One region of the Streptomyces sp. SAI-170 genome, then DNA from elsewhere that is predicted to be linked to it. Evidence: riboswitches for the same ligand, from Rfam matches in the RefSeq annotation. Region 1 holds a riboswitch; the other holds the start of a gene.
The links. Region 1 has a riboswitch for S-adenosylmethionine ahead of RKD23_RS27470 (aminotransferase class V-fold PLP-dependent enzyme). Riboswitches for the same ligand answer to the same signal wherever they lie in the genome.
Positions count from the first base shown of each region.

Region 1 (11,832 bases):
ACGTCGGCACGCGCTCCTTCCACTGGCGGCTGGAAACGCGGCAGACAGTAACCCCGGGACGGGGCACCGGCCAAAGACCTCCGCGAGCACGCACGGTGACGCCCCGTCGCCGACGCAGGTCAGCGGCGGGGCGTGGAGTCACAACGCGCCTCGAGGATTCGCCCGTTCGGGCGGTGCGGTGTCCTGATCTTGAAGGCGTCAGCCTTACGGGTCAGATGCGGACGCCGAACTGGAACGGCATGTTGCCGATCGACTCGTAGCGCACGACAGTGCCGGTGCGCGGAGCGTGCAGCACCTGGCCGTTGCCCGCGTAGAAGCCGACGTGGTGCTGGTCGCCGTAGAAGATGACCAGGTCGCCGACCTTGAGGTCGGACTGGCTGTAGATGCGCGTGCCGGCGCTGGCCTGGGCCTGCGAGGTGCGCGGTATGGAGACGCCGGCCTGGGCGAACGCCCAGGAGGTCAGGCCCGAGCAGTCGAAGGAGGACGGGCCGGAGGCGCCGTAGACGTACGGCGAGCCGATCTTGCTCTGGGCGGCCTGGAAGGCGGCCATCGCGCGGCCGGAGGCCGGGGCGGTGTTGCCGAGGTCGACGCGCTCCTCGGAGGAGCGGTTGGCGCGCTCCTGCTCGGCGGCGAGCGCGGCCTTCTCCGCCGCGGTGAGGGAGTTGAGCAGCTTCTGCGCCTCGGCGAGCTTGCCCTGGACCTCTTCCTTCTTCTTGCCCAGCTCCTCGCGGGTGGCGGCGAGGTCCTTGAGCTTCTCGGTGGCCTCGGCGCGCTGCTGGGCGAGTTCGCGCTGCTTGTCCTGGATGTCCCCGAGCGCCTCGACCTGCTGGCCGCTCAACTGGTCGAGCGTGGAGGCCTTGTCGAGGTAGTCGTCCGGGTCCGCGGAGAGGAACAGCTGCAGGGAGGGGTCGATGCCGCCGCTGCGGTACTGCGCGCTGGCCATCGAACCCAGGCCGTCGCGCAGCTCGTTGAGCTCCTCCTGACCGCGCGCGACGTTGTCCTGGACGGTGGAGATCTCCTTCTGCAGCTTCTGCTGCTTCTCCTTGGCCCCGTTGTACTTCTCGGTGGCCTGCTCCGCCTGCTCGTAGAGCTTGTCGACCTTGGCCTTGACCTCGTCCTTGCTCGGCTTCTCGCTGGGCGCGGCATTGGCGGCCTGCGCGCTGATCGCGACGGCGGCGGCGGCTGCGGTGGTCAGCACGGTCACGCGTGCGCGACTGGGCTGCTTGGGTCGACGGTGGGACGCCACGGGGGTGGACTCCTTCTTGTGAGTGATCACCCGATCGGAGGTTCGAGCGCTAAACCTAGTGACCTTGCTGTGATCAGTTCAAATCCTGAGCCCAAAAATTCCGCTCACGGAGCGCATTCTTTGCCCGCAACTCACATGGGGTGATGCGCGCTTGACGCTACGTTGCGTGAAGACCCGGCCAATTCGGGCAATGAGCCTGTACGTTGCCGATGGGGCGTACGTTGCCCATGGGGCAAACGGCTCAGCTCCTCGAGAACCGCTTCAGCAACACCGCCGACGCCACCGGGCGCGCCCCCGCGCGGGCCACTCCGTCGGCCACCTCACGGTCGGTGGAGGCCACGATGACCGGCCGGCCCGGCGGCTCGGCGCGCACCAGTTGACGGATCAGCTCGTCCGCCGTGATGCCCGGCTTGGAGAACAGCACCCGCACCCCGCGCGGCGGCGCGAGCAGCACCGGCGCGACCAGTTCGGCGCCGTCGAAGACACAGGTGACCTCGGCGCCGGTCTGCGCGGCGAGCTGCGAGAGCTGCCCGAGGAGCCTGAGGCGCTGCTTCTCCAACGGCATCTGCGGATAGCCGGTCTTGGTGACGTTGTAGCCGTCGACCACCAGATGCGCCTGCGGCAGCGCCAGCAACTGGTCCAGGATCGCCGGGTCGTCCTCGCTCAGCGCCCGCGCGGCGATGTCCTTCGGCGTCATCCGCCCCGGCTCGACCGCGTCCACGGTCTCCGCGGGCCGCACCGACACCGGCGGCAGGGCGAGTTCACGCCGCAGCCCCTGCGCCGCGTCGAGCACGGTGTCCAGCAGCAGCCGTACCCGCATGTCCTCGACGCTGCGTCCCTCACGGGCCGCCTTGCGGCTGGCCTCCAGGGCGGCCTCGGTCTCCCCCAGGCGCGCCTTGAGCCGCCGCGCCTCGCTCTCCGCGGCGGACACCTGCGCATGGCTCTCGGCCCGTACGGTGTCCATCTCGGCGTGGGTCTTGCGCAGCGCGGCCTCGCCGCGCTTGACGTCGCTGAGCGCCGCGCGGAGCTTGCGGTGAAGCGATTCGGCTTCCTTGCGGGCCGACTCCAGCTCGGTGCGCAGCCGCTCGGTCTCCGCGCGGGTGTGCTCACGGGCGACGGCCAGTTCGGCGCGCAGCCGCTCCAGTTCGGCCCGGCTCTCCTCGTCCGCGCGCTCGGCGTCGGCGCGCAGGGCCTCCTCGCCCGCGGCCGTCACCAGCTTCACCCAGCCGGTGGGGCGCAGCACATAGGCAGCGGCCGCCACGTCCAGCGGGTCCGCGGCCGGCGGCGGCGACCCCGCGTCCAGCGCGCCGGTCAGCTCGGGCTGGGCCTCGCGGAGCTTCTCGCCGATCCGCTGGCGGAACAGCGGGTCGGTCTCCAGCGCGGCGGCCATCGCGTTGCCCGCGAACTTGGCCCTGCGGTTCGGAGCGAACCGGGCGTACTGTCTGAGCTGGGCGGGCAGTTCGGCGACGGTCAGCCCGCCGAAGCCGTCCGAGACGATCTGCACGACCCGGCGGCGCACGCCGTCGGGCAGCGGACGGTCGAGCACCTCAGCGGCGCCGTCGCCCGGCCCCCCGCCTGCGGTCTCCACCATCCGTCACACCCCAATGCCTGTGCGGGGCCCGCTCCCCTCAGGAGCCGGCACCCGGCCTGTCCACGAGTTCCACCTGGTCCACCGCGTTGCACCAGCGGCAGCGCACCGACTCGATGGTCTCACTGACCACCTCGCGCTCCTCCACGCTCGGCTCTCCGGCGAGGTCGAGGTGGACGTACTCGACGACCTTCGACGAGCGGGTCACATCGAAGCGGGTGAGGTTGCCGCACAGGGTGCAGCGCCACCGGGTCGTGGCGGTCGGCAGGGGAACCGTCATCGTGACTGTTCGCTTCCTTCTAGTCTCCGTGATGCACCGGCTTACCGGCGCGTGTGGCTCGTAACCCTACGGCCTGCCGACGACACCATGCCCGTCTGTCCACGGCGGCGAGGCGATCTGTGCGTATGCGTCCGGTTACGCCATGCTCTGGGGTCATGGTCAGCAACTGGAGCGCGGTGGCCGGGCGGGCGGCCGAGGCGATGCGGCGGCCGGCGGCGCCGATGACATACGCACTGATCGGCCTGTGCTGCCTGATCTTCCTGATCGGCCCGGCGGCGGGCCTGAACCCGGCCTACGGCTCCGGGGAGGAGCTGTTCGCCGCCCAGCGGGCCTACTTCCGGCGCTGGGGGGTGATCCCGGCCGAGCTGTTCGAGGGCGCGGCGGGCTCCGCGCTGACCCCGGCGACGGCGCTGTTCGTGCACGGCAGCTGGGTGCATCTGCTCGGCAACATGCTGTTCCTCTACGTCTTCGGCATGATGACCGAGGAACGCATGGGGCGGATCGAGTTCACCCTCTTCTATCTCGGCTGCGGCTATCTCGCCCTGCTGGGCTACGCGGCCGCCAACGCCGACTCCGACCAGTCGCTGGTGGGAGCCTCCGGGGCGATCTCCGCCGTGCTGGGCGCGTTCCTGGCCCTGTTCCCCAGGGCCAGGGTGACCAGCCTGCTGCCGTTCCTGTTCTTCCTGCCGCTGCGGTTCCCCGCGTGGGTCGTGCTCCCCTTCTGGGCGGCCCTGCAGTGGCTCGCCGCGGGACGCGCCCCGGACGGGCCCGGGGTGGCGTACCTGGCCCACCTGGTGGGCTTCGGGCTGGGCTTCTGCTACGCGTGGGCCCGGTACGGCCGTACGACTAGAGTGAAGGCCAGCCCGTCGACGCCGGCCCGTGAGGGAGAGAACCAACCGTGATCACCGCGATCGTCCTCATCAAGACCAGCGTGGACCGCATTCCCGAGATCGCCGAGCAGATCGCTTCGCTGGAGACGGTGAGCGAGGTCTTCTCCGTGACGGGTACGTACGACCTGATCGCCATGGTTCGGGTGCGGGAGCACGAGGATCTGGCGGATGTCATCCCGGGCCGGATCAGCAAGATCCCGGGCGTCGAGGCGACGGACACGCATGTCGCTTTTCGGACGTACTCGCAGCATGACCTCGAGGCCGCGTTTGCGATCGGGCTCGATTCCTGACGCCTACCGACTCGGGGCCGCGGGCTTTTGTGCGTCTGCGGGTTGTCGCGGGTCGCTCGCGCGGTTCCCCGCGCCCCTAGCGCACCGGTACGCAGCGACCCTCCTCCGTGCGGTACGTCCACTTGGCGCCCTCCGTCACCAGCTCCTTCACGGCGGCGACGAAACGGTCGACGTGCTCGTCCGGCGTGCCCGCTCCGAAGCTCACTCGGATGGCGTTGAGGGACTTTTCGCCCGGGGCGGCCTCGGGGGCGCCGCATTCGCCCTGGGTCTGGGGGTCGGTGCCGAGGAGGGTGCGGACGAGGGGGTGGGCGCAGAAGAGGCCGTCGCGGACGCCGATGCCGTACTCGGCGGAGAGGGCGGCGGCGAAGTGGGAGCTGTTCCAGCCCTCGACCACGAAGGAGATCACGCCGACCCTCGGGGCGTCGTCGCCGAAGAGGGAGAGGATCTTCACCTCGGGGACGTCGGCGAGGCCCTCGCGGACCTTGGCGATCAGGTGCTGCTCGCGGGCGACCAGGGTGTCCCAGCCCGCCTCGGTGAGGGCCTTGCAGGCCGAGGCGATGGAGTAGACGCCGATGACGTTCGGGGAGCCGGCCTCGTGACGGGCCGCGCTCTCGTGCCACTCGACGGTGACGCCGCCGTCCTCGCGGCGGGTGACCTTGCGGCTGGCGCCGCCGCCCGCGAGGTAGGGCTCGGCCTCGCGCAGCCAGTCGGCGCGGCCGGCGAGGACGCCGGAGCCGAAGGGGGCGTACAGCTTGTGGCCGGAGAAGGCGACCCAGTCGACGTCGAGGTCACGGACGGAGACGGGGTGGTGCGGGGCCAGCTGGGCGGCGTCCAGGACGATCCGGGCGCCGTGGGCGTGCGCGGCGGCGGCCAGCTCACGGACCGGCCACAGCTCGCCGGTGACGTTCGAGGCACCGGTCACGCACACCAGGGCCGGGCCGTACGGGTCACGGGCGGCCAGGGCCCGCTCCAGCGTCTGGACGGCCTGGGCCGGGGTGCGCGGGGCGTTGAGGTAGGTCACCCGGGCCACGTCCTGCCAGGGCAGCAGCGAGGCGTGGTGCTCGGTCTCGAAGACGAAGACCTGGCAGTCGGCGGGCAGGGCGCGGGCCAGCAGGTTGAGGGAGTCGGTGGTGGAGCGGGTGAAGACCACCTGGTCGTCGGCGCGGCAGTCCAGGAACTCGGCGACCGTCACGCGGGCGTTCTCGAAGAGGTCGGTGGACAGCTGGGAGAGGTAGCCGGCGCCGCGGTGGACGCTGCCGTAGTACGGGGCGTAGGCGGCCACGTCGTCCCAGACCCGCTGCAGGGCGGGGGCGCTGGCCGCGTAGTCGAGGGCCGCGTAGGTGACCTCGCCGCCGGTGACGAGCGGGACGGTGACATCCCGCCCCAGAACGGGCAGAGGGGCACAAACGGACTGGTCGGCGGCAGCGGTGGAGACGGACATGGCGGAACTCCCGTGAGAGATGCCCCGTAAGAGGTACGGGGAGGAAGGAAAAGGGGTGTGCGGAGGCGGGGCTCGGCGGCCCTAACGCATTCGCTTGCTCACGGGAGACTCCCTCGAACGACCCAGGACCCCTGGTTTCGCGAGGGGTCCGCGCTTGCCGCAGGCCTTGCTGCCGTGCGGCCTGGTCTTCACCCGGGGCACCCCGCCACGGACGGAGGGTTGCCGGACAGTCGGCCGGGGCCTCATGACTGTCACTCATGACCTGGTACAGGAACGTACGCGAAAAGATCGTCGCCCCGCAACCCGTGTCCGGATCGCGGGACGACACCCGAGGCGGTCAGGCGTTGCTGACCGCCACCCAGCGGTCCAGGGTGCGCCTGGCCGCGCCCGAGTCGATCGACTCCGCGGCTCTCGCCATGCCGGCCCGGATCTGCTCGGCCAGCGGGGCGCCGGTGGGCTCCAGGGCGACCAGCGCGGCCGCCGAGTTCAGCAGGACCGCGTCACGGACCGGGCCGGTCTCGCCGTCGAGCAGACGACGGGCGACCTCGGCGTTGTAGGAGGCGTCGGCGCCGCGCAAGGCCTCCACCGGGACCAGGTCGAGGCCGACCTCGCGCGGGTCGAAGGACTCCTCGGTGACCTTGCCGTCGCGGACCACCCACACCCGGGAGGTGGCCGTGGTGGTGAGCTCGTCCAGGCCGTCGTCGCCGCGGAACACCAGCGACGAGTTGCCGCGCTCGGCGAGGACGCCCGCGACGATCGGCGCCATGCGCGCGTGCGCGACACCGACGGCCTGGGACCTCACCTTGGCCGGGTTGGTCAGCGGGCCGAGGAAGTTGAACGTGGTGCGGATGCCCAACTGGCCGCGGGCGGCCGCCACATGACGCAGAGCCGGGTGGAACTTCACCGCGAAGCAGAAGGTGATGCCGGCCTCCTCGGCGACCTCGGCCACCCGCGCGGGGGTCAGCTCCAGGTTGACGCCGAGCTTCTCCAGCACGTCGGAGGCGCCCGAGGCGGAGGACGCGGCGCGGTTGCCGTGCTTGACGACCTTCGCGCCGGTGCCGGCCACCACGATGGAGGACATGGTGGAGATGTTCACCGTCTTGGCGCCGTCGCCGCCGGTGCCGACGATGTCGACCGTGTCGCCGGGCACCTCGATGACATTGGCGTGCTCGTACATCGCACGCACCAGACCGGTGATCTCCTCGACGGTCTCGCCCTTGGCGCGCAGCGCCACCGCGAACCCGGCGATCTGCGCGTCGGTGGCCTCGCCGCGCATGATCCGGTCCATCGCCCACGCGGTCGCCTCCGCGCTCAGGTCGTACCCGTCCAGCAGGGCGTTCAGCACCTCGGGCCAGGAACGGCCCGCCGCGGTGTCGCCTCCAGCGGGGGTCACAGCGCTCATCAGCCGCTCCTAGTGAGTACGAGAAAGTATCGGTGCCGGGTCGTGAAGACTCCTGCACCCACCCTATCCAGCTGACGGCACGGCGAAGGGCCCCCGTCCGAACACCGGACGGGGGCCCTTCACTGGTGTGGCGAGCGCAGCGATCAGTGGTGGCCGTGGCCGCTCGTGATCTCCTTGTACTCCTCGACAGTCGGCTTCGGGATCTGGGAGTCCTCGCCGTAGTACGCGTTGCTCAGCTTCGCGCGCAGCTTCTCGGAACCCTTCACCTTGCGCTCGACGCCGTTCTCGTCGACCGTCGGGCCGATCTCCGCCGGCTTGTACTGCTCGTGCGCGGTGAGCGTGTGCAGCGCCTCCTGGCTGAGCGGCTCGTGCACCTCGATGAACTCACCGTGCGGCAGGCGCTTGATCGTGCCGGTCTCGCGACCGTGCAGGACCTTGTCCTTGTCGCGGCGCTGCAGGCCGAGGCAGATCCGCTTGGTGAGGATGAACGCGATGATCGGTCCGGCGAAGAAGCCGATCCGGACGAACCACGTGACCGCGTTGATCGACAGGTGGAAGTGGGTGGCCCAGAGGTCGTTTCCACCGCCGACCAGCGTGATCATGTACAGCGTGATCCAGGCGACGCCGAACGCGGTACGCGTCGGGGCGTTGCGCGGACGGTCCAGGATGTGGTGCTCGCGCTTGTCGCCGGTGATCCAGGACTCGATGAACGGGTAGACCGCGAGCGCGATCAGCACCACACCGAACAGGACCAGCGGGATGAACACGCCCAGGACCAGCGTGTGGCCCCAGAGGTTGATCTCCCAGCCCGGGAAGAAGCGGATGAGACCCTCGGCGAAGCCCATGTACCAGTCGGGCTGGGCGCCGGTGGACACCTGGTCCGGGCGGTAGGGGCCCATCGCCCAGATCGGGTTGATCTGCGCGATCGCCGCGATGGCCGCGATGACACCGAAGACCAGGAAGAAGAAGCCTCCGGCCTTGGCCATGTAGACCGGCAGCAGCGGCATGCCGACGACGTTCTTGTTCGTCTTGCCGGGACCCGCGAACTGCGTGTGCTTGTGGTAGAAGACCAGGATCAGGTGGCCGACCACCAGACCGAGCATGATGCCCGGCAGCAGCAGGATGTGGATCGAGTAGAAGCGGGCCACGAAGTCGGTGCCCGGGAACTCGCCGCCGAACAGGAACATCGAGATGTACGTGCCCACGATCGGCGTCGACAGGATCGCGCCCTGCGTGAAGCGGACACCGGTGCCGGAGAGCAGGTCGTCCGGGAGCGAGTAGCCGGTGAAACCGGTGAACATGCCCAGGACGAACAGCAGGAAGCCGAACAGCCAGTTGATCTCACGCGGCTTGCGGAACGCGCCCGTGAAGAACACGCGCATCATGTGCACGAACATGCCCGCGAGGAAGATCAGCGCGGCCCAGTGGTGGATCTGCCGGATGAGCAGACCGCCACGGACGTCGAAGCTGATGTCCAGCGTGGAGGAGAACGCCTCCGACATGAGCTGGCCCTGCAGCGGCACGTAACTGCCGTGGTACTCCACCTCGTTCATCGACGGGTGGAAGAACAGCGTCAGGTACACACCCGTGAGGATGATGATGATGAAGCTGTAGAGGCAGATCTCACCCAGCATGAACGACCAGTGGTCGGGGAAGATCTTGCGCATGTTGGCCTTGGCCAGGGAGTAGATCCCGAGCCGGCCGTCGGCCCAGTCGGCGATCCGCTCGCCGGCCGGTGCCTTCCCGCGTGCGCGGGAGTCGGTGGTCTGGTTGGTGCTCATCCGCGCTCCCAGAAGGCAGGGCCGACGGGCTCGTCGAAGTCGCTGAGCGCCTCGAGGTAGCCCTCGTCGTTCACGCCGATGCGCAGCTGCGGCAGGGCGTGACCGGCGGGACCGAAGATCACCCGGGCACCGTCGGACAGGTCGAAGGTGGACTGGTGGCAGGGGCACAGCACGTGGTGCGTCTGCTGCTCGTACAGCGAGATCGGGCAGCCCACGTGGGTGCAGATCTTGGAGAACGCCACGATGCCTTCGTGCGACCAGTCGAGCTCGCGCTTGTCCTTGATGTCCTCCGGCTGGAGCCGGACGATCATCAGGGCCGCCTTGGCGATCTCGTTCTGGAAGTCGTGGTCGTGCTCCTCCAGGCCCTCGGGCTTGGCGAAGGTCAGCGAACCCACGGCCACGTCGGAGGGACGCAGCGGCTCGTTGGTGTTCATGTTGACGAGCAGCTTGCCCTTGCGCCACAGGGTGTGACGCAGCTTGTCCTCGGGCAGCGGGCCGAGGTCGCGCAGCAGCACGACACCGGACAGCGGCACCAGGGTGAGCGCACCGAACATGGTGTTGCGGATCAGCTTGCGCCGGCCGATCGCCGACTCCTTGGCGCCCTGGCGGAAGTCCTCGTGGACCTTCGCGCGGACCTCTTCGGACGCCGCGATCGGGTGACGGTCGTCGGCGACCTCCACGTCGGACATCAGGGTGCGGGCCCAGTGGACCGCGCCCGCGCCGATGCAGAACAGGGCCGTGCCGAGGGTCAGACCCAGCGCGAAGTTCAGCGCGTTGAGGTGACCGATCGGGAAGACGAAGACGGCCTTGTCGTGCGGGATCGCCACGTACGAGGCGATGAAGCCGACGGTGGCCAGCATCGACACCGTGAACAGCAGGGCGACCGCGCGCTCGGACCGCTTGGCGGCCCGCTCGTCGATGTCCTGGATCCGGTGCTCGTGGGGCGGCAGGCCCGGGTCCGCGAACGGGTTCTTCTCGTCCGCGACGCTCACCGCGCCGTGCGCGGTGCCCTGCTCAGCGGGCAGGTTCTCTTCTGGAATGTCTTGGCTACTCATGACTTCTTGGCCTTTGCGGTCCGAGCGGCGACCCAGACGGCGACCGCGATCAGCGCGCCGAGACCGAAGACCCAGGAGAAGAGGCCCTCGGTGACCGGCCCGAGGCCGCCCAGCTCGAGGCCACCGGGGTTCTCGGTGTCGTCGCTGTTGACCGCGTCGAGGTACGCGATGATGTCCTTCTTGTTCTGCTCCGACAGCGTGGTGTCGGGGAACGAGGGCATGTTCTGCGGGCCGGTCTGCATGGCCTCGTAGAGGTGCTTGGGGTCGACGCCCTCGAGCGTCGGAGCGTACTTGCCCTTGGTGAGCGCGCCACCCTTGCCGGTGAAGTTGTGGCACTGCGCGCAGTTGGTGCGGAAGAGCTCGCCGCCCTTGGCGATGTCCGCGCCCTCCGGGCCGTACTGCTCGTCGGTCGGGACCGACGGGCCGGCGCCCAGCGAGGCGATGTACGCCGCGAGCTGGTCGATCTGGGCCTGCGAGTAGATGTTCTTCTTCCGCGGCACCTGGGCGCCCTGGGAGGTCGCCGCCGGCATACGGCCGGTGCCCACCTGGAAGTCGACGGCCGCGGCGCCCACGCCGACGAGGCTCGGACCGTCGGAGGTGCCCTGACCGCCGGTGCCGTGGCAGCTGGCGCAGCCTACGGCGTAGAGCTTCTTGCCCTCGTCGATGGCGAGGGACTGGGCTGTTTCATCGGCCTGCGCCTTGTCCGCGGGCGCGAACACGGCGTACAGCCCCCCAGTGGCCGCCAGCGCGAGGAGTAGGACGACGACCGCCGCCAGCGGATGGCGTCGTCGTGCGGAGAGCTTTTTCACGGATTACCCCGGTGTCAGGATCTTCTGCGTCGATGCTTCTGGATGTGCGCTTCGGGATCGCGCGGTGGATCGGGTCCCGCTACTTGATCATGTAGATCGTGGCGAAGAGGCCGATCCAGACGACATCGACGAAGTGCCAGTAGTAGGACACGACGATGGCGGCGGTCGCCTGCTCGTGGGTGAACCTGCGGGCCGCGTACGTACGCCCGAGGACCAGCAGGAAGGCGATGAGACCGCCCGTCACGTGCAGGCCGTGGAAGCCGGTCGTCAGGTAGAAGACCGAGCCGTACGGGTCCGAGGACAGGGAGAGCCCGTCCTTCTTCACCAGCTCGGTGTACTCGAAGACCTGGCCACCGATGAAGATCGCACCCATCACGAAGGTGACGATGAACCACATCCGGAGCTTCTTCACGTCACCGCGCTCGGCGGCGAACACGCCGAGCTGGCAGGTGAGGGAGGAGAGCACCAGGATCGTGGTGTTCGTCGCCGAGAACGGGAAGTTCAAGGCCTCGGCCTTTTCCGCCCAGAACTCGGGACCGGTCACCGATCGCAGGGTGAAGTACATCGCGAAGAGGGCCGCGAAGAACATCAGCTCGGAACTCAGCCAGATGATGGTTCCGACGCTGGTGAGGTTCGGTCGATTGACCGACGGGTGCGCGTGCCCGGTTTCTACTGTCGTTGCTGTCGCCACGACCGACATTATGTCGGTCGCTTATCCCGCCCTCACTCCGGGGGGTGCCGTTCGGAGTGTTGCTGCCCGCCGAACCGGTGTTGACGTGGTGTTCAGGGGGAGGACGACAGGAGTAGCATCCGGCCCAACGGCCCCGCCCGTCCTGTCCGTACGACGCTGACGTCTCGGAGGAACAATGCAGCCGACCGCCACGGTGCTGGTCTACAGCGACGACTCCAACACCCGGGAGCAGGTGCGGCTCGCCACGGGCCGACGACCGGCTCCGGACGTTCCCGCGGTGGAGTTCGTGGAGTGCGCGACGCCCGCGGCGGTGCTGCGCGAGCTGGACCGCGGGGGCATCGATGTGTGTGTGTTCGACG
Region 1 covers NZ_JBMGQD010000001.1:6,106,916-6,118,747, reverse strand. The annotation lists gene RKD23_RS27500 (NlpC/P60 family protein) at 1-2, opposite strand, end outside; gene RKD23_RS27495 (NlpC/P60 family protein) at 212-1,246, opposite strand; gene RKD23_RS27490 (NYN domain-containing protein) at 1,488-2,837, opposite strand; gene RKD23_RS27485 (hypothetical protein) at 2,875-3,114, opposite strand; gene RKD23_RS27480 (rhomboid family intramembrane serine protease) at 3,270-4,016, shown strand; gene RKD23_RS27475 (Lrp/AsnC family transcriptional regulator) at 4,013-4,294, shown strand; gene RKD23_RS27470 (aminotransferase class V-fold PLP-dependent enzyme) at 4,371-5,735, opposite strand; SAM riboswitch class IV at 5,881-5,998, opposite strand; gene trpD (anthranilate phosphoribosyltransferase) at 6,073-7,137, opposite strand; gene RKD23_RS27460 (cytochrome b) at 7,281-8,918, opposite strand; gene RKD23_RS27455 (ubiquinol-cytochrome c reductase iron-sulfur subunit) at 8,915-9,973, opposite strand; gene RKD23_RS27450 (c-type cytochrome) at 9,970-10,782, opposite strand; gene RKD23_RS27445 (cytochrome c oxidase subunit 3) at 10,862-11,482, opposite strand; gene RKD23_RS27440 (hypothetical protein) at 11,649-11,832, shown strand, end outside.

Region 2 (11,832 bases), 1.5 Mb from region 1:
CGGTGTGTACGTCCTCGTCCGCGAGGAGGACGACCGCGCGGTCGGCGGCATGGGCTTCCACGGCGCGCCCGACGAGCAGGGCCGGGTGGAGGTCGGCTACGACCTCGCCGAGTCCGCCCGCGGCCAGGGCTACGCCACCGAGGCGCTGGGCGCGCTGACCCGCTGGGCGCTGGCGCGCGAGGACGTCACGACGCTGGTCGCCACCGTCGACCGGGACAACCTCGCCTCCCAGTCGGTCGTCACCCGCACGGGCTTCGTCCAGGTCGGCGAGAAGGGCGACGCCGGCGAACTGCTGGTGTTCGAGCTGAAGGGCTGACGGGCTGACGGCTACGCGCTGTTGCTCTTCCTGCGCCGCAGCCCGGCGCCGTGCAGCAGCCGCACCACCTCGCGGCTGCTGACCTCCACGGCGCCGGCCCGTACCACGTCCGGGTAGCGGTGCGCGGGGATGTCGTAGTGGTCGCGTTCGAAGGCGCGGCGCGGCACGCCCAGCCGGTCGGCGAAGGCGTGCAGTTCGTCGTAGGAGACATCGCTGACCAGGTGGGACCACATCCGGCCGTGCCCCGGCCACTGGGGCGGGTCGATGTAGACGGTCACGAGGACGTGGCCCCGCCGGCCGCGCCCAGCGTGCCGACGCGGGCCACCCGCACCCCGGCCTTGTGGCACACCCAGTGCGGGTCGGGGCCCAGTTCGGGCTCGACGTCCAGCGAGTGCGGGTCGCCCGAGCCGCACACCGGGCACAACGGCCAGCGCCCGTACCGCTCCAGGAGCGCGTCCTGGACGTCCTGGGCGACCAGCCCGGCCACATAATGGGCGCCCTCCGGCCACTGCTCCACCCACCAGCGGCGCTGCGCGACGGACTCCTCGACCAGCGAGACGACGTCCGCCTCGGCGACCCGTCCTGCCATGAGGTCGGCGAGCACCAGTGCGCGGGCAGCGTGCAGGGCCTGTTCCAAGGGGCTGAGGGCTTCCATAGCTCCCATTGTGCGCACTCTTGACCGCGACACCGAGCCGAAAATATCTTTCACGGGTGACCCGTGTAGTGAAGGAAACTTTCTCCCCGTCGGGCGGCGGCTCCTCTTCGGGCGGCGACACCCCGCCCGCCCCGGCCGCCCTCGCCGCCAAGGTCCGCACCCTCGCCCCCTCGATGACCCGCTCCATGCAGCGTGTCGCCGAGGCCGTCGCGAGCGACCCGGCCGGCTGCGCGGCCCTCACGGTCACCGGCCTCGCCGGACTGACCGGCACCAGCGAGGCGACCGTCGTGCGCACCGCCCGCCTCCTCGGCTACCCCGGCTACCGCGACCTGCGCCTCGCCCTCGCCGGCCTCGCGGCCCAGCAGCAGTCGGGGCGCGCGCCCTCCATCACCACCGACATCGCCGTCGACGACCCCATCGCGGACGTGGTGGCGAAGCTGGCCTACGACGAACAGCAGACCCTCGCCGACACCGCCGCCGCCCTGGACACCGTGCAGCTCGGCGCCGCCGTCACCGCGGCCGCCTCCGCCCGCCGCATCGACGTCTACGGCATAGGCGCCTCCGGCCTGGTCGCCCAGGACCTCACCCAGAAGCTCCTGCGCATAGGCCTCATAGCCCACGCCCACAGCGACCCCCACCTCGCGGTGACCAACGCGGTGCAGTTGAGGGCGGGTGACGTGGCGATCGCGATCACCCACTCCGGCTCCACCGGGGACGTCATAGAACCCCTCCGCGTCGCCTTCGAGCACGGCGCCACGACCGTCGCCATCACCGGCCGCCCCGACTCCCCGGTCACCCAGTACGCCGACCACGTCCTGACGACGTCCACGGCCCGCGAGACAGAGCTGAGACCGGCCGCGATGTCGTCACGGACCAGCCAACTCCTGGTCGTGGACTGCCTGTTCGTAGGAGTCATGCAACGCACCTACGAAACGGCGGCCCCCGCCCTGGCAGCGTCGTACGAGGCACTGGCACATCGCCATCGCCGCTGAGCGGGACGCGCCTTTCTTGGGGGCGCGGGGCTGTGTCGATTCTGCGGCTCCGCCGCGGGGCGCGACCAGCCACACACAACCCGCACGCACGCACAACGATCAAGCCCTACGGTCTTAGGAACCCGGAGAGAGCCGCCCCCATGACCCCCGAAGACCTCCACCTGGACACCCTCACCACAGAAGCCTTCCGCCCGGAACTGGCAGAGATCGACCGCCTGCCCACCCTTGAGATCGCGCGCCTCATGAACACAGGGGACGCGACGGTCCCGGCCACGGTGGCCGAACACCTGCCGAAAATCGCGGCCGCCATCGACGCCGTGAGCCACCGCATGGCAACCGGAGGCCGCCTGATCTACGCCGGCGCCGGCACCGCCGGCAGACTCGGCGTCCTGGACGCCTCCGAGTGCCCGCCGACCTTCAACACCGACCCCGCCCAGGTCATCGGCCTGATCGCGGGCGGCCCCCAGGCGATGGTGACTTCCGTCGAGGGCGCGGAGGACTCGAAGGAGCTGGCGCGGGCGGACTTGGACGCCCTCAAGGTCTCCCCCGACGACACGGTGATCGGCATCTCGGCCTCGGGCCGCACCCCGTACGCCGTGGCGGCGGTGGAGCACGCCCGGTCGCTGGGCGCCCTCACCGTGGGCCTGTCCTGCAACACGGGCAGTCCGCTGGCGGCCGCCGCCGAGCACGGCATCGAGGTCGTGACGGGCCCCGAGCTGATCACCGGCTCGACGCGGCTGAAGGCGGGCACGGCCCAGAAGCTCGTCCTCAACATGATCTCGACGATCACGATGATCCGGCTGGGAAAGACGTACGGGAACCTCATGGTCGACGTACGGGCCTCGAACGAGAAGCTGCGCGCCCGCTCCCGCCGTATCGTCGCGCTGGCCACCGGGGCCACGGCCGACGAGATCGAAGCCGCGCTGGCGGCGACGGACGGTGAGGTGAAGGACGCGATCCTCACCATCCTCGCGGGTGTGGACGGCCCGACGGCCGCCCGCCTCCTGGAGGAGTCGGGCGGCCACCTGCGTACCGCGCTCACTTCCGCCAGAACAGATGGTGCGTGACCCCGCTGGGGCTGGGCACGACCTCCAGGTGGAAGCGGTCGAGGAGCTCGTCGGGAGACTCCCAGAGCCGTACGCCCGCGCCGAGTTTCACGCCCGGGGAGACGGCCACGTGCAGCGTGTCGACGAGGTCGGCCTCCAGGAACTCCCGCACGGTGGTGGCCCCGCCGCCGAGCCGCACGTCCTTGCCCTGCGCGGCCTCCCGGGCCAGCCGCAGCACGGTGAGCGGATCACCTTCGACGAAGTGGAAGGTGGTGTCGGACAGGGTGAACGAGGGCCGTGGATAGTGCGTCATCACGAACACCGGCGTACGGAACGGAGGCTCGTCGCCCCACCACCCCTTCCACTCGTGGTCCTGCCACGGACCCCGCTGGGGCCCGAACTTGTTGCGCCCCATGATCTCGGCCCCGATGTTCCGGGCGAAGTCACGCGTGAAGTAGTCGTCGAGGCCCCGGCTCCCCCCGGGGTCGGTCCGGTTGGGCCAGCTCGCGGTGGCCCCGGCCCACGAGAACATCGGCGACGGGTCGGCATGCCCGAACGGCCTCTCCAGGCTCTGCCCCTCCCCGGTCGCGAAGCCGTCCGCCGAGACGCAGAAATTCTGGACACGCAGCAACTGACTCATGTGGTTCCTCCTGAAGTCGTCTCCAGGACTCAGACCGGGAAGCCACCGGAAACTCATCGGCGGCACGTCCTATCCTGGGACAACATGAACCACGCCCAGCTCACCGCTCTCGGCCGTGCCCTGCGTCTCCTCGGGGAGCACGGGGAGGCGCTGACCGCCGACACGCCCGACGCCAGGCTGCACGAGGTGAAGGGGGATCTGCGGCGGGCCCTGGACCTGCTGGAGGAGGGCATCGGCACGGCGGCACCCGCCACGCGCTGTGCCGAGCACCCGAACGGGCCGGTCGACAGCGCGGCGCCCGACCTGTGCCTGCTGTGCGAGACGCGGCGCAGGGCGGCCCGGCGCGCCGAGATCAACGGTCCGGCCGCGTCCCGGCCCGCGGAGAACGCGCCGTCCAGGTATGGGGTGCGCGGCGACCGGCCACAGCCCCAGCAGCGATGGCTGCCGGAGCTGTGGAACGGCCAGGAGTGGCAGCTGTGCGGCACGCCCCGGCGGGACCGCCGCGAGGCGGAGCTCTACCTCGCGGCCCAGCGGCGCGGCCCCCGGGCCGCGATGGCGTACCGGCTCGTCCACGAGTTCACCGACTACGAGGTGCTCCGCGTCTGGGGCACCCCGGTCCGCGTCGACATCGAGCCGCTGAACGGCAGCCTGTGACGGTCAGCTGAGGGTCTTCAGCGCGGCGGCGTCGTACGGCTTGAGCTCGGCCGTCCGGTCGGCGAGCACCTTGGCCGCCCACTCCGGGTCCTGGAGCAGCGCGCGGCCGACGGCGACCATGTCGAACTCGTCGGACTCCATCCGGTCCAGGAGGTTGTCGATGCTGCCGAGCGGCGCGCCCTCGCCCACGAAGGCACCCATGAAGTCGCCGTCGAGGCCGACCGAGCCGACGGAGATGACCTGCTTGCCGGTGAGCTTCTTCGTCCAGCCGGCCAGGTTCAGGTCGGAGCCGTCGAACTCGGGGAGCCAGTAGCGCCGGGTGGAGGCGTGGAAGACGTCGACGCCGGCCGCCGCGAGCGGGGTGAGGACGGCCTCCAGCTCCTCGGGCGTCTCGGCGAGGCGGGCGGTGTAGTCCTGCTGCTTCCACTGCGAGTAGCGGAAGATGACGGGGAACTCGGGGGAGACGGCCTCCCGCACCGCGGCGACGATCTCGGCGGCGAACTTGGTGCGGGCCACAGCGTCACCGCCGTAGGCGTCGGTACGGCGGTTGGTGCCGGCCCACAGGAACTGGTCGACGAGGTAACCGTGGGCGCCGTGGATCTCCACCCCGTCGAAGCCGATGCGCTCGGCGTCGGCGGCGGCCCGCGCGAAGGCGGCGATGACGTCGTCCAGGTCCTGCTGGGTCATGGCCTTGCCGGTGGGCTCGGCGCCCGCGGTGACCAGGCCGGAGGGGCCCATGGCGGGGGCGTCGGGGAACGGGCCGTCGCCCTGGTTGCGGACCATGCCGATGTGCCACAGCTGCGGGACGATCGTGCCGCCGGCCGCGTGCACGTCCTCGGCGACCTTCGCCCAGCCCGCCAGCTGCTCCTCGCCGTGGAAGCGCGGGACGCGGCGGCTGTTGCCGGCCGACTCGTGGCCGACGTAGGTGCCCTCGGTGACGATCAGGCCGACGCCGGCCGCGGCGCGGCGGGCGTAGTAGGAGCGCACGTCCTCACCCGGTATGCCGCCCGGGGAGAACATGCGGGTCATCGGGGCCATCACGATCCGGTTGGGGACGGTGAGGCCGTTCAGCGTGATCGGCCGGGACAGCACCGCGGCGGCGCGGGAGGCGGGGGACTCGGTGACGCTCACGTAGAGGCTCCTCAGGTCGTGCACCGGTGAAACCGGTCGGTATGTGAGTGCGCATTCTTGCAGGTTCTTAAGTACCTGCCTATGACCCCGGACACGCCGAAGGGCGGCACCCCCTGTCAGAGACAGGGAGTGCCGCCCTCTTGCGCAGGACTGCCGCTGATCCTCGGAAGGATCAGAAGTCCATGTCACCGCCCGGCATGCCGCCGCCGGCCGGCGCGGCGGCCTTCTCCGGCTTGTCGGCGATGACGGCCTCGGTGGTCAGGAACAGCGCGGCGATGGAGGCGGCGTTCTGCAGGGCAGAGCGGGTCACCTTCGCCGGGTCGATGATGCCCTCGGCGATCATGTCGACGTACTCACCGGTCGCGGCGTTGAGGCCGTGGCCGACGGGAAGGTTGCGCACCTTCTCGACGATGACGCCACCCTCGAGACCACCGTTGGCGGCGATCTGCTTCAGCGGGGCCTCCAGCGCGAGCTTCACGGCGTTGGCGCCGGTCGCCTCGTCACCCTCGAGCTCCAGCTTCTCGAAGACCTGGGAGGCCTGGAGCAGGGCCACGCCACCACCGGCGACGATGCCCTCCTCGACGGCCGCCTTCGCGTTGCGGACGGCGTCCTCGATGCGGTGCTTGCGCTCCTTGAGCTCCACCTCGGTGGCGGCACCGGCCTTGATGACGGCCACGCCGCCCGCGAGCTTCGCCAGGCGCTCCTGGAGCTTCTCGCGGTCGTAGTCGGAGTCGCTGTTCTCGATCTCGGCGCGGATCTGGTTCACGCGGCCGCCCACCTGCTCCGAGGAGCCGGCGCCGTCGACGATGGTGGTCTCGTCCTTGGTGATGACGACCTTGCGGGCGCGGCCCAGGAGGTCCAGGGTCGCGTTCTCCAGCTTGAGGCCGACCTCCTCGGAGATGACCTCGCCGCCCGTGAGGATGGCGATGTCGCCGAGCATGGCCTTGCGGCGGTCACCGAAGCCCGGGGCCTTGACGGCGACGGACTTGAAGGTGCCGCGGATCTTGTTGACGACCAGGGTCGACAGGGCCTCGCCCTCGACGTCCTCGGCGATGATCAGCAGCGGCTTGCCCGACTGCATGACCTTCTCCAGGAGCGGGAGCAGGTCCTTGACCGAGGAGATCTTGGAGTTGGCGATGAGGATGTACGGGTCCTCGAGCACCGCCTCCATACGCTCCATGTCGGTCGCGAAGTAGGCGGAGATGTAGCCCTTGTCGAAGCGCATGCCCTCGGTGAGCTCGAGCTCCAGACCGAAGGTCTGCGACTCCTCGACGGTGATGACGCCTTCCTTGCCGACCTTGTCCATCGCCTCGGCGATGAGCTCGCCGATCTGCGTGTCGGCGGCGGAGATGGAGGCGGTGGAGGCGATCTGCTCCTTGGTCTCGACCTCCTTGGCCTGGTCGAGCAGCGCACCGGAGACGGCCTCGACGGCCTTCTCGATACCGCGCTTGAGAGCCATCGGGTTGGCACCGGCGGCCACGTTGCGCAGACCCTCGCGCACCAGCGCCTGGGCGAGAACGGTGGCGGTGGTCGTACCGTCGCCGGCGACGTCGTCCGTCTTCTTGGCGACTTCCTTGACCAGCTCGGCGCCGATCTTCTCGTACGGGTCCTCGAGCTCGATCTCCTTGGCGATGGAGACACCATCGTTGGTGATCGTGGGGGCGCCCCACTTCTTCTCGAGGACGACGTTGCGACCCTTGGGGCCGAGCGTCACCTTGACGGCGTCCGCGAGCTGGTTCATGCCGCGCTCGAGGCCGCGCCGCGCCTCCTCGTCGAACGCGATGATCTTGGCCATGTGAAGTGGTCCCTCCAGGACTGGGGGTGATTCCTTCGGACCGCGCCCGCGCCCGCGACGGACGGCCTGCCTGCCCCGTGGTTCCTTGCCCCACTTGGCCTGCGGCCTCACCGACCCGGTCCTTCGTTGTCACTCTCACCTTCAGAGTGCTAACGCAATGATTAGCACTCGCCCCCTGCGAGTGCAAGCGGCTCTCGGGGATCGGGCGGGGCGCTCAGCCGGACGCGAACAGCGGCGGGCGGGACACCGGCGGCACGAGCGGCCGCGGGCAGGACGAAGGGCCCGCACCCCGGGAGGTGCGGGCCCTTCGAAGAAGAACGTCGCGCAGTGAGTCGACGCGTGCTTCAGCTGGTCGCCAGCCGGACCATGTCCGCCTGCGGCCCCTTCTGGCCCTGCGAGATCTCGAAATCGACTCGCTGGCCTTCTTCCAGGGTGCGGTACCCGTCCATCTGAATCGCGCTGTAGTGGACGAAGACGTCCGCACCACCGTCGACCGCGATGAAGCCGTACCCCTTCTCCGCGTTGAACCACTTGACGGTGCCCTGAGCCATGCCTAACTCCCCTATTACTGGCCCTTGCACAGATCCACACTTCGCGGACCCGGGTCAGACCTCACCCCCCATTGGCCGGGGGCGTGCGCCGGAACGCGTCGACCGCGGCTGAATGTATCTGTCCAACTGCCGTCTGCAACAGGTCAATCGGACGAGAATTCAGGACGCAGGCGTTCGGGAGTTTGCCAAGAATTCACCCTGTTTCAGGGCAAGTCGGGCCGCACATAAGGAGCGAAAGGCGCAAAACCGCCGGGCACTTTGGCTGCTTCTCGTCGGTTCTCGACGGATCCTCGAGCGGACTTCATATGCACCCGGCATACGGAGGCGGCGGGCTTCCCCAACTCTACCGTGCTCAACCATGCAGAATTGCCCCCTCCGCTTCTCTCACGGAGGGGGCAATTCGATGAACTCTCGGTGACCACCCTTACCGAAGGTAATGGGCGGGCGGGTCTCAGCCGCCGGCGACCGCCGGAATGATGGAGACGCCGGCCCCGTCCGGGGTCGCGGTCTCCAGCCCCTGCTCGAAGCGCACGTCGTCGTCGTTGACGTACACGTTCACGAACCGGCGCAGCTTGCCCTGGTCGTCGAGCACCCGGGCGGCGATGCCCGTGTGGTTCTTCTCCAGGTCGGCGATGACCTCGGCGAGGTTCGCGCCCTGGGCGGGAACCTCGGCCTGACCGCCGGTGTAGGTGCGCAGGATGGTGGGGATGCGGACGGTCACGCTCATGCGAGGCCAGCCTCTCGGAAGGAGTCCAGGTTGGGGCGGATGGTGGCGGTCAGACCGGTACCGGCCACCGCGTCGAGGGTCTTCAGACCGTCACCCGTGTTGAGGACGACGGTGGTCAGCGAGGGGTCGAGAACACCGCTGTCGATCAGCTTCTTCGTCACACCGACGGTCACACCGCCGGCCGTCTCGGCGAAGATGCCCTCGGTCCGGGCGAGCAGCTTGATCGCGTCGACGATCTGCTCGTCGGTCACGTCCTCCACCGAACCGCCGGTACGGCGCGCGATGTCCAGGACGTACGGCCCGTCGGCCGGGTTGCCGATGGCCAGCGACTTGGCGATGGTGTCCGGCTTCTGCGGGCGCACCACGTCGTGCCCGGCCTTGAAGGCGGTGGACACCGGCGAGCAGCCCTCGGCCTGCGCACCGAAGATCTTGTACGGCTTGTCCTCGACGAGCCCGAGCTTGATCAGCTCCTGGAGCCCCTTGTCGATCTTCGTCAGCTGCGAACCCGAGGCGATGGGCACCACGATCTGGTCGGGCAGCCGCCAGCCGAGCTGCTCGCAGATCTCGTACGCGAGGGTCTTGGACCCTTCCGCGTAGTACGGGCGCAGGTTGACGTTGACGAAGCCCCAGCCCTCGCCCGCCGGGTCGCCGATGAGCTCGGAGCAGAAGCGGTTGACGTCGTCGTAGTTGCCCTCGATGCCGACGAGTTCGCCGCCGTAGACCGCGGCCATGACGACCTTGCCCTGCTCCAGGTCGTGCGGGATGAACACGCACGACCGGAAGCCGGCACGAGCGGCGGCGGCGCCCACCGCGCCGGCCAGGTTGCCGGTGGAGGAGCACGAGAGGGTGGTGAACCCGAAGGCACGAGCGGCCTCGAGGGCCTGCGCCACGACCCGGTCCTTGAACGAGTGCGTCGGGTTGCCGGAGTCGTCCTTGATGAACAGCCCGCCGGTCACGCCCAGCTCGCGCGCCAGGTTGTCGGCCTGCACGAGCTTGGTCCAGCCGGGGTTCAGGTTGGGCTTCTCGGCCACGTCGGCGGGCACCGGCAGCAGCGGCGCGTACCGCCAGATGTTCGCGGGGCCGGCCTCGATCCGCTTGCGCAGCTCTTCGGCGTCGTAGGAGGAGAAGTCGTACGCGATCTCCAGCGGCCCGAAGCACTCCTCGCAGGCGAAGAGGGGTCCGAGGGGCACCTGGTGCCCGCACTCGCGACAGCTCAGCGCGGCGGCCGGCCCGAGGTCGACGGTGGAATCGGTGGAGGTTGCAACAGTCTGCGCAGCCATGTGAGGCGAGGCCCTTTCTCCTCATCTTCCTCACGACGCATCTCGCCGTGAGACGGATTTGGCACCTTCCCTAGCCGGGAGCCTCGCTGCACGAATGTCAGGAGAACCGACTGGAGGGTTGCCGGGGCTTCATCGGGCCGTATCCCTCTGCCCCTCTGGATGAGCGGTATGGAGTTGTCCACGCGGAGGACCCCCGACATGCGATGGTCATCAGCGTTGTTCAAGACTGTAACCGAAGGCCAGGACAGTTGAGATAGCCGTCCGAACCGCGAGATGGATCACTTCCGACCCCCTCGCCGAGAGAACGCAGAGGAGCCGCAGGCTGTGCTGGAAGAAGTCGAGCGCTGGCTGACCACTCGCTCCTGGTCCGTCACCGACCGCCCGCTCCACCAGATCCTGGCCGCGAAGCGCGCGACCGGCCAGACGGTCTCCGTCGTGCTGCCCGCGCTCAACGAGGAGGAGACGGTCGGCGACATCGTCGCGATCATCCGCCACGACCTGATGAACCAGGTCCCCCTCGTCGACGAGATAGTCGTGGTCGACTCGGCCTCCACCGACCGCACCGCGGAGGTCGCCGCGGCGGCGGGCGCCAAGGTCGTCCACCGGGACGACATCCTCCCCCGCATCCCGTCCGTCCCCGGCAAGGGCGAAGTGCTCTGGCGCTCGCTCCTCGTCACCAGCGGGGACATCGTGTGCTTCATCGACGCCGACCTGAAGGAGTTCTCCTCGGACTTCGTCTCCGGCATCGTCGGCCCCCTGCTCACCGACCCCGACGTCGACCTGGTCAAGGGCATGTACGACCGCCCCCTGGCCGGCGCCCAGGGCCAGGGCGGCCGCGTCACCGAGCTGATGGCCCGCCCCCTGCTCAACATGCACTGGCCCCAGCTCGCCGGCTTCGTCCAGCCCCTGGGCGGCGAGTACGCGGCCCGCCGCAGCCTCCTCGAACAGCTCCCCTTCCCCGTCGGCTACGGCGTGGAGCTGGGCATGCTGGTCGACTCGCTGCACCTCGTCGGCCTCGACGCACTCGCCCAGGTGGACGTCGGAGTCCGCAAACACCGCCACCAGGACGGCCAGGCCCTCGGCCGCATGGCGGCGGCGATCTACCGCACGGCCCAGCTCCGCCTCGCCCGCGGTCACCTCATCCGCCCCGCCCTCACCCAGTTCGAACGGGGCGAGGACGGCTTCGAGGCCCGCACCTACTCCGTGGACACCGAGGAGCGCCCGCCGATGCTGGAGATCGCAGAGTACGCGTCACGCAAGGTCGCATGACGCCCGAACTCTCCGTATCCGGCTGATACGCGCGTTTGAGCGTTTCCGGGCCGGGCTAGGTTGAGGGCTATGGCTTCCACGCACGGTGCACAGGTGCTGGTCGCGTCCAACCGCGGCCCGGTCTCGTACGAACTGCGCGAGGACGGCGCGCTGCACGCCAGACGCGGCGGCGGCGGACTGGTCTCCGGCCTCTCCGCCATCGGCCCGGACGCCGGCGCCCTCTGGGTCTGCTCTGCCCTGTCCGACAGCGACCGCGAGGCCGTCCGCCGCGGCGAGGGCGAGCCGGGCGTCCGCATGCTGGACATCCCGGCCGACGTCCACGCCGACGCCTACAACGGCATCGCCAACTCGGTCCTCTGGTTCGTCCACCACATGCTGTACCAGACCCCACTGGAACCGGTCTTCGACGAGGACTTCCGCCGCCAGTGGAGTTCCTACGAGACCTACAACCGGGCCTTCGCGGAAGCGCTCGCCGCCGAGGCCGCCCAGGGCGCGGCAGTGATCGTCCAGGACTACCACCTCGCCCTGGTCCCCGGCCTCCTCCGCGCCCTGCGCCCCGACCTGCGCATCGGCCACTTCTCCCACACCCCGTGGGCCCCGCCCGAGTACTTCCGCATGCTCCCGGACGACATCTCCGCCCAGCTCCTGAAGGGCATGCTCGGCGCGGACCGCCTCGGCTTCCTCACCCACCGCTGGGCGAACGCCTTCACCGCCTGCTGCGAAGAATTCGCCGGCGGCCTGGGCGACACCCGGATCGGCGTCCACGGCCTCGGCGC
Region 2 covers NZ_JBMGQD010000001.1:4,639,032-4,650,863, reverse strand. The annotation lists gene RKD23_RS20855 (GNAT family N-acetyltransferase) at 1-316, shown strand, start outside; gene RKD23_RS20850 (DUF4031 domain-containing protein) at 328-594, opposite strand; gene RKD23_RS20845 (hypothetical protein) at 591-971, opposite strand; gene RKD23_RS20840 (MurR/RpiR family transcriptional regulator) at 1,028-1,963, shown strand; gene murQ (N-acetylmuramic acid 6-phosphate etherase) at 2,104-3,030, shown strand; gene RKD23_RS20830 (dihydrofolate reductase family protein) at 3,002-3,649, opposite strand; gene RKD23_RS20825 (hypothetical protein) at 3,734-4,303, shown strand; gene RKD23_RS20820 (NADH:flavin oxidoreductase) at 4,307-5,434, opposite strand; gene groL (chaperonin GroEL) at 5,607-7,229, opposite strand; gene RKD23_RS20810 (cold-shock protein) at 7,574-7,780, opposite strand; gene RKD23_RS20805 (MoaD/ThiS family protein) at 8,232-8,507, opposite strand; gene thrC (threonine synthase) at 8,504-9,787, opposite strand; SAM riboswitch class I at 9,806-9,953, opposite strand; gene RKD23_RS20795 (glucosyl-3-phosphoglycerate synthase) at 10,112-11,056, shown strand; gene RKD23_RS20790 (alpha,alpha-trehalose-phosphate synthase (UDP-forming)) at 11,126-11,832, shown strand, end outside.
Region 2: another riboswitch for S-adenosylmethionine. It lies ahead of thrC (threonine synthase); the one in region 1 lies ahead of RKD23_RS27470 (aminotransferase class V-fold PLP-dependent enzyme).